2 regions of the Hungatella sp. L36 genome follow, and region 1 is predicted to be linked to the other one. Evidence: riboswitches for the same ligand, from Rfam matches in the RefSeq annotation. Region 1 holds a riboswitch; the other holds the start of a gene.
What was found. Region 1 has a riboswitch for thiamine pyrophosphate ahead of thiT (energy-coupled thiamine transporter ThiT). Riboswitches for the same ligand answer to the same signal wherever they lie in the genome.

Region 1 (5,584 bases):
GCGTCTCAGCCTCACCGCAAATCCTTCGAACTGAGGCAGTATCTCCTCCAGCGCACGCTGAAGCGTTCCCGGAACCACCTCTTCCTTTAGTGTTGCCGAAATCCTGTATACATTACTCAGATGTTCATTGGCAATGACCGGAAATATCTTCGCCGTATTATCAAGACGTCTCCATCTCTCCCCCTGTGGACTCTTCTTCATCGTTGAACCCCTATCCTTTCCAACTGTCAAACTTTCCTGAAATGTCAAAGGTAAATAGCCGTTACAGTTCACAGACCTGTCGATCTTTGCTTCCCGGTCTGCCCCGGCTGGCTTATGCGTGGTTTCCAGTTCAAGTTTCGGGGATAAGCACTTCTAAACGTGCAGAATTTTTCTAAAAACCAGGGAAAATTCCCAAACTCGCTGCGCTCAGACAGGTGGGAATTTCCCCTGAACGAAAAATCCTGCGCGTTAAGAATTGCTAATCCCCTGCAAAGTCACTGGAAACCACGCATAAGCCAGCCGGGGCAGACCGGGAAGCAAAGATCGACAGGGCTGTGAACTGTAACATATGGCTCTGTTTTTAAAACTCCAGAAGCATATCATACCAGACGGCTCCGCCGTGTACCGACCCGGATATCCCCAGACTGCGGTAGCCGAATTTCTCATAGTAGTGGATCAGACGGTCCTTGCAGGTCAGAATCATGCCCTTTTTTCCCCGCGCCTTCGCCGTTTGAATCAAGTGATTCATCAGATCGGCCGCGACGCCCTGCCTCCGGTATTCCGGAATCACGTCCAGCCCGAAAATGCTCTGATACATCCCGTCCGCCCGGTGGAGTCCGCTGTCCTCAAACATCTCATCCCGTATGGTTCTCTCATCCGTTACACAGCCGTTAATAAAGCCAATGATTTTCCCGCTCTCATTCTCTGCCACAAGAAAGCTTTCCGGAAATGTTTCGATCCGCTTCCGAAAAGACTCTCCCGTCGCGGCCTCTGCCGCCGGAAAGCATAAAGCTTCCACCTCTGTGACCTGATCCAGATCCTCTGCTTTCACGTTTCTGATTGTATATACCATCTCTCTGACCTCTTCTCATCCTTCACATTCCGCCGCCACACCCTCCCGGCGGATGAAAGAAAAGGCGGAATCTGCGGCGTCAGACCTGCAGATATCCTCCTCTTCCATCGTTTCTTCCATCATCTCTTCTTTACTGGGCGCGGAAATAGTATCCGACGCCCCATTTCGTATGAACATATTTGGGATCGCTGGGGCTTGGCTCGATCTTCTCACGGAGACGCCTTACATGGACGTCCACGGTTCTGACATCGCCGGAATCCATGGCCTTGTTGCCCCACACGTACGTAAGCAGCTGTTCCCGGCTGTAGACCTTGTTCGGATTACAGGCCAGAAGCTCCAGCAGATCGAACTCCTTGGCTGTTAAATTAATCTCTTTTTCACCAATAAAGACGCGGCGGCTGTCGCGGTCCAGCTTTAAATCACCGGAAGTCACCACATTGGACTCGGCCCGGCCTTCCCGTCTGCTTTTCTTCGTATTTCTCCGCATAATCGCCTTGATTCTGGCCTTTACCTCCAGAATATTAAACGGTTTCGTTATATAGTCATCGGCGCCGTACTCCAGCCCCAGAATCTTATCCATGTCGTTGCCCTTTGCCGTCAGCATGATGATCGGCATCTCGGAGAACTCCCGGATGGCCTGGCAGACCTCATAACCGTCAAACTTCGGCAGCATCACATCGAGGAGCACCACATCATATTCCTTCTGCTTCGCTAAATTAATGGCTTCCTCTCCGTCATAGGCGCAGTCCACTTCCATGTTGTCCTGCTCCAGACTGAACCGGATTCCCTTCACAATCAGTTTCTCATCATCCACTACTAAAATACGTGCCATGTCACACCTCTATCTTCCACTCACACTGTTATGTCATCTTTGATCTTTTCAAATGCCGCATCCTTGATACCGGATATCTTCTTGATATCCTCAATCTTCTGAAACCCGCCATGGCTCTCCCGGTAAGCGATGATATCGTCGGCCTTTGCTTCTCCGATCCCCTTTAAGGTCATCAGCTCTTCCCTGGCGGCCGTGTTCAAATTCACTTTCACTTTTTCTTTTGCCGTACTGCCGCCCGCGGTCTTCCCCTCCGGCATGATCACACCGGCGCCTGAGCTGCCCGCTCCATGATTCCCGCCTTCGGAATCAAGCCCGTAGCGTTCCGCCCCATCGAGCGATTCGCCATCCGGAACCACGATCTTCATACCGTCACAGACAACCTGAGCCATATTCAGATACTGCGCCGCCGCACGCTCCGTGAATCCGCCAGCGCGCTCCACTACCTGGAAAATCCTGCTCCCCTCTTCCATCTCATAAACACCCGGAAGCACAACTTCTCCGCAGATATGTACGTAACAGACAGAAACCGCCGTCTCTTCTAAAACCGGGATCTCCGTCTCATCTGATTCCTTCGCGTTCCCATAAGGATCAGAATCCCCCGCCTCCCCATTTCCTTCCGGCGCATCTTCCGCCCGACTCGTCCCCGCATCACCCGGGGCATTCATAACCGGCAGTTCCCCGGATTCCCATCCGTCCTGCCTTCCATCACAGCTGTAGCATACGCCTGCAGCCAACACGCATATGAGTATTACAGCCATTTTTACTGCCTGATATCTATATTTCATGATATCCCTCCTTTTTTCTCAGGGAAAGGATACCATCTTCAGCCTATGTTACTATTCTACAAAAAGATACCAGTAAATACAAGCACTATTTCCAAGTTTCAGGGAAAGGTTACTGTTCACAGCCGAAAAAACGTCGGACCTCCGGAGGCACAGGCTGGAACGGGATCTCCATGTTCCCCGCTCCTCCCCTGCTTTCGGATACCCAACGTTTTTTTTCATATTCCATCTAATTAAATATGATAATACCAATCACCGCCACAACAGCGCCAAGCAGTTTCTTCCATTCAAATCCGACCTTTTCCACTCCGAACAGACCGAACAGTTCGATTCCGTATGCCACGATAATCTGGGAAATGACGATGATGAGAGCCGCCTTTGCAGGTCCCAGCGAGCCCATACTACGCACTACGGTATATGTGATAAAGGCGCCGATAATTCCGCCCAGAAGCATGTACTTCGGTTCCACCTGCAGGATTCCCGAAATATTTTCTCTCCCTGAAAAATACCAGATGACAATACAGGTGATAAACGCTGTCAGCTGCACCCACCCGGCTGACACCCAGATGCTGGTCTGCTTCGTGACCCCTGTATTCAAAACTCCCTGGATGCTCATCAGCGCTCCTGAAATCAATGCTATGATAAAGCCTGTCATAGAATAACCTCCAAATCTGTCATACATTTCTAATCTTTCCTTTATCATGCGCAGAATTGGAACTTCTATTCATACACACATGATCTTGACAGCAGGCAGTTTTTGCGATATACTCACACACGTAAAATAAAACAGAAAAAGACACGCTAGGGGAGCCAATTGGCTGAGAATGGAATTTTTTACATGACCCTCACTACTTGAACCGGACAATGCCGGCGTAAGGAAGCAGTATGATTCATACTTCATCAAAAGTAGTCCCCTCCTGTGTGTAAACAAAGGAGGATTTTTTTATGTCATTTTTCTTAACCTACGCGGCAGACAGCGAAGAGTATCTGCTGAAGCCCGCCGGCTATGGCCTGCTCATCATTTTACTGGCCGCACTGTTATTCGTCATCTATAAGCTGGGAAAAGTATCCCTTAAGACGCAGAAGATGCAGACGAAACAGCTTGTTACCTGTTCCGCAGCCATGGCTCTCGCAGTCGTGACTTCCTACATTAAGGTGGCTTCCCTGCCCTTCGGCGGCTCCATCACCTTATTTTCCATGATGTTTATCTGCCTGATCGGTTACATCTACGGGGCCAAAACCGGCCTGATCACCGGAATGGCCTACGGAATCCTGCAGTTCCTCATCGAACCGTATATCTTTGCTCCGCTTCAGGTGCTTCTCGACTACCCGATGGCCTTCGCCGGACTGGGACTGGCCGGGCTTTTCAGTTCGAAAAAGCATGGTCTGATCACTGGCTATCTCTTCGGTATCTTCAGCCGTTATATCTGCCATGTGCTCTCCGGCTACATATTTTTTGCCGCTTATGCACCGGAAGGTATGAACCCATTTTTATACACGCTGGGATATAATGCCACCTACATCGTGCCGGAAGCAATCGCAACCGTTGTCATTCTCAGCCTGCCGCCAGTGGCAAAGGCAATCGCGCAGGTGAAAAAGCAGGCGATCAGTTCTTAAACCGGTTCTATTTATATTATTAAAAAAAGAAGGTAAGAGGGCTGCGTCGTGCGGCGCAGTCCTCTTGCCTTCTTTTATCTCATCTTTTCTTACTATGCTAATTACTGCAGCTTCTCACTATGTTTCGAAATCACCTTCTTCATGATTTCTACATCAGCCTCCAGAGCTGATATTTTTGCTGATTCGCTTTCATAACGTATAGCAGCAGGAACATAGTTTTCTGCTAACAGCCTTAGCTGTGGTTTGATATCATTCTCTATGTCCAGTTTAATATTCTGAATGTCATTTTATATTTTCCATTCACCCTTTTCCCGCTGCCGCCATCACCAGATGCTTCGCAAGCACGGCCGTCGTTACCGCGCCGATACCTCCCGGAACTGGCGTCGCCATGGAAGCGGTTCCCTCCAGCGTCTCGAAATCCACATCTCCGCAGAGTTTTCCGTTCTCATCCACATTGATGCCCACATCGATCACAACCGCGTCTTTTCCCACGCTCTCTTTATCAAGCATCTTTGCCCGGCCCGCTGCCGCCACCAGAATTTCAGCGTTCCGGCAGGTCTCTTTTAGATTCACGGTCCGCGTGTGGCAGATGGTAACCGTGGCGTTTTCTTTCAACAGAAGCATGGACAGCGGTTTCCCGACGACCATGCTGCGGCCCACGATCACCGCCCGCTTTCCGCTGATCGGGATCTCAAAGGCTTTTAATGTCTCCACCACCGCCTCTGCGGTACATGGCGCATACCCCGAGCTGTCCCCGGCAAACACCTTTGCTATATTTTCCGGTGATATTCCGTCTAAATCCTTTTCCGGATCGATCATGCGCTCAATATCTCTCTCGTGGATCTGCTTCGGCAGCGGACGGAGCAGGAGAATCCCATCGACCTCCGGATCCTCGTTGATCTTCTGAAACTCCGCCTTAAACGCCTCATCATCAATGTCCGCAGGATAGGCATAGACTTCAGCGGAAAGGCCAAATGCCGCCATCTTCTTCACCGCCCCCCGCTCATACGACAAGTCGTCCGGACTCTCACCCACACGGACGATGGCAAGCTTCGGTATCCTGCCGCCGCACTGTTTCAGCATCTCTGCTGTCTGTTCCTTTATCTTTGCAGAAACCTCTGCACCCTTTAATGTAATCATCCGTTCAATCCTCTCATTTCACGCTCTGTCAGTCTGTATCTTCCTCTTCTGGAGGCACGTCTCAGCGCAGCGCGTTTTCCACCTTCTGATAGACCGCATCCGCCGCCGCTGTCCCGGAACGCATCATCTCGTCTGCCTGCCGGTTCAGTTCCTCTGCCT
Region 2 (5,584 bases), on a different contig from region 1:
TTCATTGATCAGACCGTCCAGAGACTGGTTCTCCAGCACGTAGGCCACAACCGATTCCGCCTGTTCATGCCACTTCGGGCCGTCTTCTGTCATCACGTACTCGCCGTTCATGGATAAGCTGCTCTTTTTCTTTCCGTCCTTATCCACACAGTCCCAGGTGAGGGCCGTGATCTTTCCGTTCTGTATCGTCATGGCAACCTGATCCTTATAGCCGTTGCCATCAAATTCCGGAGATTCGTAGGAGTAGCTTCCATCCTTTACCGCGTTCACGGAAGCCGCCGCTGTACCGCCTTCCGAGGACTGGCGCAGACAGTCCTCCACGCCACCGGCAAAGCCGTATAAGTTGATGCTCACGGAAGCCACCGTATCGGTATAGCCGTCCTCATTGATCAGGCCGTCGAGCGACTGGTTCTCCAGCACGTATTTTACGACTGCATCCGCCTGCTCATGCCACTTCGGGCCGTCCTCCGTCATGACGTACTCGCCGTCCATGGAGAGATTGCTCTTTTTCTTTCCGTCTTTATCCACGCAGTCCCAGGTGAGAGCCGTGATCTTTCCATCCTTCACGGTCATGGAAACCTGATCCTTGTATCCGTTGCTGTCGAACTCCGGCGCCTCATAGGAGAAGGATCCGTCGTTCCAGCTGCTCTTTGCCGCGTTTTCCGAAGATGCCTGACGCAGGCAGTCCTTCACTCCGTTTACAAATCCGTACAGGTTGATGCTTACAGACGCCACCGTATCGGTATAGCCATCCGCGTCGATTAAGTTATCGAGAGACTGGTTATCCAGCACGTATTTCACGACCGCATCCGCCTGCTCATGCCACTTCGGGCCGTCCTCCGTCATCACATACTCGCCGTTCATGGATAAGTTGCTCTTCAGCTTTCCGTCCTTATCCACGCAGTCCCAGGTAAGAGCTGTGATCTTACCGCCCTTGATGGTCATGGCTACCTGGTCTTTATATCCGTTGCTGTCAAATTCCGGCGCCTCATACGTGTAAGACCCGTCGTTCCATCCAGCCTTCGTTCCGGCTTCTCCGGCTGCCTGCTTCAGACAGTCCTTCACACCGTTTACAAATCCGTATAAGTTAATGCTCACGGAAGCTACCGTATCGGTGTAGCCATCTGCATTGATCAGACCGTCCAGAGACTGGTTATCCAGCACGTATTTCACGACCGCGTCCGCCTGCTCGTGCCACTTCGGGCCATCCTCCGTCATCACATACTCGCCGTTCATGGATAAGTTGCTCTTTTTCTTTCCGTCCTTATCCACACAGTCCCACGTAAGAGAGGTGATCTTGCCGCCCTTGATAGTCATGGCTACCTGATCCTTGTATCCGTTGCTGTCGAACTCCGGCGCCTCATAAGAGTAAGATCCGTCGTTCCAACCGGCCTTTGTTCCTGCTTCTCCGGCCGCCTGCTTCAGGCAGTCCTTCACACCATTAACAAATCCATATAAGTTAATGCTCACGGAAGCTACCGTGTCGGTATAGCCTTCTTCATTGATCAGACCGTCCAGAGACTGATGATCCAGCACGTATTGCACGACTGCATCCGCCTGCTCATACCACTTCGGGCCGTCTTCCGTCATCACGTACTGGCCATCCATGGAGAGATTGCTCTTCAGTTTTCCGTCTTTATCAACACAGTCCCAGGAAAGCGCCGTGATCTTGCCGTCCTTGATGGTCATATTCACCTGATCCTTGTATCCGTTGTCATCGAATTCAGGGGATTCATAGGAATATGTACCGTCATTCCAGCCAGTCGCTGTTTCCTCTGCCTTTGTTGTCTCTTCTTCCACGGCTTCGCCTCTGGCTTCGGCAAGTGCCTTTTCCACCGCTTTAATGATCGCGTTGCTGCTGAGTGTGGCGCCTGAAACCGCATCCATATCCAGCGTCTGTTTTCCAATAATTGCATCCGGAAGGGATGGTACTACCTGATCCAGAAGTGTCTCTTTCTCTCCCACTACATCGATCGATTCGATCGCCTTTGTGGAAACCTTAACCGTTACGGTAACGGGTCCGCCGTATCCGCGGGCAGACGCCGTGTACGTTCCCGCCGTGTAGATCGCCGGACGTGCCATATCGTCAATTGCTTTGTAAAGCGGATCGGATCCGAGTATTGTTGCTCCCGCCAGAACCACCAGCGCACCCAGCCCGATCAGTCCCTTTTTCTTCGTATCCATACTGCCTTTATTCATGATTTCCTCCTGAAATGTACGATTTACTACTTTGTTTTTATTTTAACATATTCTTAACGATTCAAGCAATGCTTTTTTTAATGATTTTGATTATTTTATAAAATTTTTATAACTTCATGTATAATTCTGGAAATTGTGTTATACTATGAAGGGTAATTGCTGGAGAATTGGAAAAATATGTAGGAATTTGGTACTTTATTATGCTAATTCAACACAGTATTGCTCGAAAGTACGAAGAACAGGAAAGAAAATGATGAGTGCAGAGAATAAACATATCGGAAAAAAGAAGAAGGAACTCGTTCTGATCCTTGTTATTTTAGCAGTTTCCGCGCTTCTTTATGCGGGCACGCGGATTATTTTTTCAAAACCACCTATGAGAGTCGAAATATCGGTGGATGGAACTGTGATTGAAACCCTTGATTTAAATAAAGACACAGAGCTCACCGTCGAAGGCTGGAACGACGGGACGAACCACGTCGTCATCAAAGACGGAACGGTACACGTCACCGAGGCCAGCTGCCCGGATAAGGTCTGTGTCAACCAGGGGACGATCCGGCGGACCGGGGAAGCCATCATCTGCCTTCCCAACCGCATGATCGCCCGTATTACCGGCGGAGAATAATTTCTCCGCCTATTCTTTTGCCGCAACCTGGCGTTTTAAGTATCCAAACGCGCCGGAACGGCAGAGAACGCCGATCAGAATCGCCGCGATGGCCGTTCCGCACAGCGTGCTCATCAAAAACGGCGCTACATAGAAAAACAGGGCGACCTCTTTTCCCATAAGAATCGCCGCAACCGGATAACAGAGCGTCGCTCCGATTATACCGGTGCCGATGATCTCGGCCGCATAGGCGGCGGTCAGTTTTCCGGTCCAGCGGTAGGCCAGTCCGCAGAGCAGCGCCCCCACCATGCTTCCCGGAAATGCAAGAAGGCTTCCCGTACCCATCAGGTTTCTGATGAGCGACGTGCAGAAAGCGATGGCCACACCGTAGACCGGCCCCAGAAATACGCCTGCCATGACGTTTACCATGTGCTGAATCGGGAAACATTTCGACGCCCCGATCGGCACGGAAAAGGTGGACAGCGCCACCGCCAGAGCGGTCAGCATGCCGCTCACTACCAGTTTCTTAACATTGAATTTCATCTTCAGTTCCTCCTGTGTTTTTTTGTCACATACAAAGAGTCCGGCAAGCCGGACTCGTGCGCCGGAGCGCGGCCGCTTCAGCGGCCCCCGGATTTTTTTTGTTTCATAGGACAAACTTTCCCATGAAACAAAAAAAGCGCCCATACCAAACGTCTGGTATGGGCGGCAAATATCCCTGTCATCTCATATTTCCCTACGTTGGCATTATCCAAATCAGGTAATAGGTCGAAGTTTGAGCACTTCCTCTCAGCCCGCCGCACGAGCTCCCTGTTGTATGTCAGTCTATCACTGCCTGCTTTTTTTGTCAATCCTTTCTTTCGTCACCGAAGAAAAACAGAGCCACGGTTCCCGGCCCCGTATGGGCTCCGATGACGGTTCCGATGCTGTTGATCAGCACTCTGCCGTCCAGCTCCGGAAAACGCGCCTCCACCAGATCGGCCACGGCCCTCGCGTCGTCTTCGCAGGCTGAACAGGAAATGAAGCACTTCCCATTGTACCCGTTCTTTCCATCGGCGTGCTCTTCCATCATCCGGACCGCTTCCTGCATCGCCTTTTTCTTTGTCCTGATCTTATGGCGGGGAATCAAATGTCCCTCATGATCCATGTTCATCAGCGGGCATATGTTTAATACGGTCCCCAGCATGGCCGAGGTCGCCGAAATACGGCCGCCCCGCTTGAAGCTGGTTAAATCCGTGGAAAAGAACCAGTGATGCACGTGAAGTCTCCGCTCCATCGTGATCCGGTACGCCTCGTCCAGAGAAAGGCCCTGGTCGCGTAAATCCGCGGCCGCGTCCACCAGCAGTCCGTAGCCGGAAGAAGCCCCCAGGGAGTCCACCACCAGAATCTTCCGGTCCGGATACTCCTCCTTCAGCTCTTCCACCGCGCTGCAGGCGGAATTATAGGTTCCTGAAATGCCGGAGGAAAGGCTGATATGGAGAATATCCTTTCCCTCCTCTAATATAGCTCCAAAAAAATCATGGAACTCAGCCACGTTGACCTGTGATGTAGTCGGCATGGCGCCTTTTGAAATCCTGTTGTAAAACTCATCAAACGGCATGCTCTGTCCCAAATCATCCGGGTAGGACACCCCGTCCATTAAGTAGTGGAAGCAGACATAGGGAATCTGACGTTCGTCAAAATACGTTTTCTTCATATCTGCCGTGGAACAGCATGTTAATACAAATTGATTCATACTCCGCACACCTCCTTTTGTGATTAGCCTTTTACATTCTATCACAAAATTCGTCAAATTGGAATCTTTACCGTAAATTCTGTCCCTGCCTCCAGTTCAGACTGTACCGTAATCGTTCCGTGATAATAACCTGCAATGTGCTTTACAATGGATAATCCCAGGCCCGTTCCGCCCTGTTTGCGGCTTCGTCCCTTGTCCACCCGGTAGAACCGCTCGAAGATACGCCCCAGGGATTCCTTTGGAATTCCCATGCCGTTGTCCCTTACCCGTATGATCATTTCCTTGTCTTCTTCAGTGATGGTCACCCAGACCTCTCCGCCCGGTTTGTTGTATTTTATGGCGTTGCTGAGCAGATTGCTTAAAAGCTCCGTCATCTGGCGGGCGTTGGCGTAGATGCACAGCGGCTTGCAGTCCGCGTGGACCAGAACTTCGTGAAAGGCCGCCAGCGGCTTCAGCGATTCCAGCACGTCGTCCAGGACGATGGACATCCGGACGTCCTGGCACACCATCTCGGCCTCCTTCGTCTCCAGCCTGGAGATCATCAGGATATCGTTGATCAAGCTGGTCATGTGGACCGCTTCTTTCTTGATCCGCCGGATGAAGTCCTTTTTCTGTTCCTCATCCTGAATAATTCCGCTCTCCAGAAGCTCTGCGTAGCCCTGTACCGACGTGATCGGCGTCTTTAACTCGTGGGAGGCGTTGCTGAAGAATTCCTGCCGGATCTGCCGCTCCAGTTCGATCTGGTTTAAATACTCCTTGACATTCTTTGACATTTCCGTCGTCGTCTCCGCGATAATGTTGATTTCCGGATACTGGTACGTCTCAAAGGTCAGCTCCGTATAGTCTCCGTTGACCTTCAGCATCTCCTGCGATATCTCCTTCAGCGGCTTCGTGATGGAGGCCGCAAAGCTGTCGGCCGAGCAGGCGGAATAGATGAGCGCCACCAGAAAGCTGAGCCAGACGGCCGGAAGAAGGAGGATCAAATACTCCTTAAATCCGGTAAACGGTACCGCCATCCGCAGTATATAGTCAGAATGATCCGATTCATA

Region 2: another riboswitch for thiamine pyrophosphate. It lies ahead of thiW (energy coupling factor transporter S component ThiW); the one in region 1 lies ahead of thiT (energy-coupled thiamine transporter ThiT).

Annotation. Positions count from the first base shown of each region.
Region 1 is NZ_JACOPC010000008.1:115,436-121,019, forward strand. Features, by position in the region: gene H8S80_RS19040 (DUF6320 domain-containing protein) at 1-201, opposite strand, end outside; gene H8S80_RS19045 (GNAT family N-acetyltransferase) at 563-1,054, opposite strand; gene H8S80_RS19050 (response regulator transcription factor) at 1,185-1,886, opposite strand; gene H8S80_RS19055 (helix-hairpin-helix domain-containing protein) at 1,907-2,671, opposite strand; gene H8S80_RS19060 (DMT family transporter) at 2,898-3,323, opposite strand; TPP riboswitch at 3,462-3,564, shown strand; gene thiT (energy-coupled thiamine transporter ThiT) at 3,614-4,285, shown strand; gene H8S80_RS19070 (bifunctional 5,10-methylenetetrahydrofolate dehydrogenase/5,10-methenyltetrahydrofolate cyclohydrolase) at 4,586-5,425, opposite strand; gene H8S80_RS19075 (cyclodeaminase/cyclohydrolase family protein) at 5,487-5,584, opposite strand, start outside.
Region 2 is NZ_JACOPC010000006.1:128,339-133,922, forward strand. Features, by position in the region: gene H8S80_RS16200 (FMN-binding protein) at 1-2,199, opposite strand, end outside; gene H8S80_RS16205 (NusG domain II-containing protein) at 2,450-2,821, shown strand; gene thiW (energy coupling factor transporter S component ThiW) at 2,831-3,343, opposite strand; TPP riboswitch at 3,516-3,623, opposite strand; gene H8S80_RS16215 (DegV family protein) at 3,648-4,535, opposite strand; gene H8S80_RS16220 (sensor histidine kinase) at 4,589-5,584, opposite strand, start outside.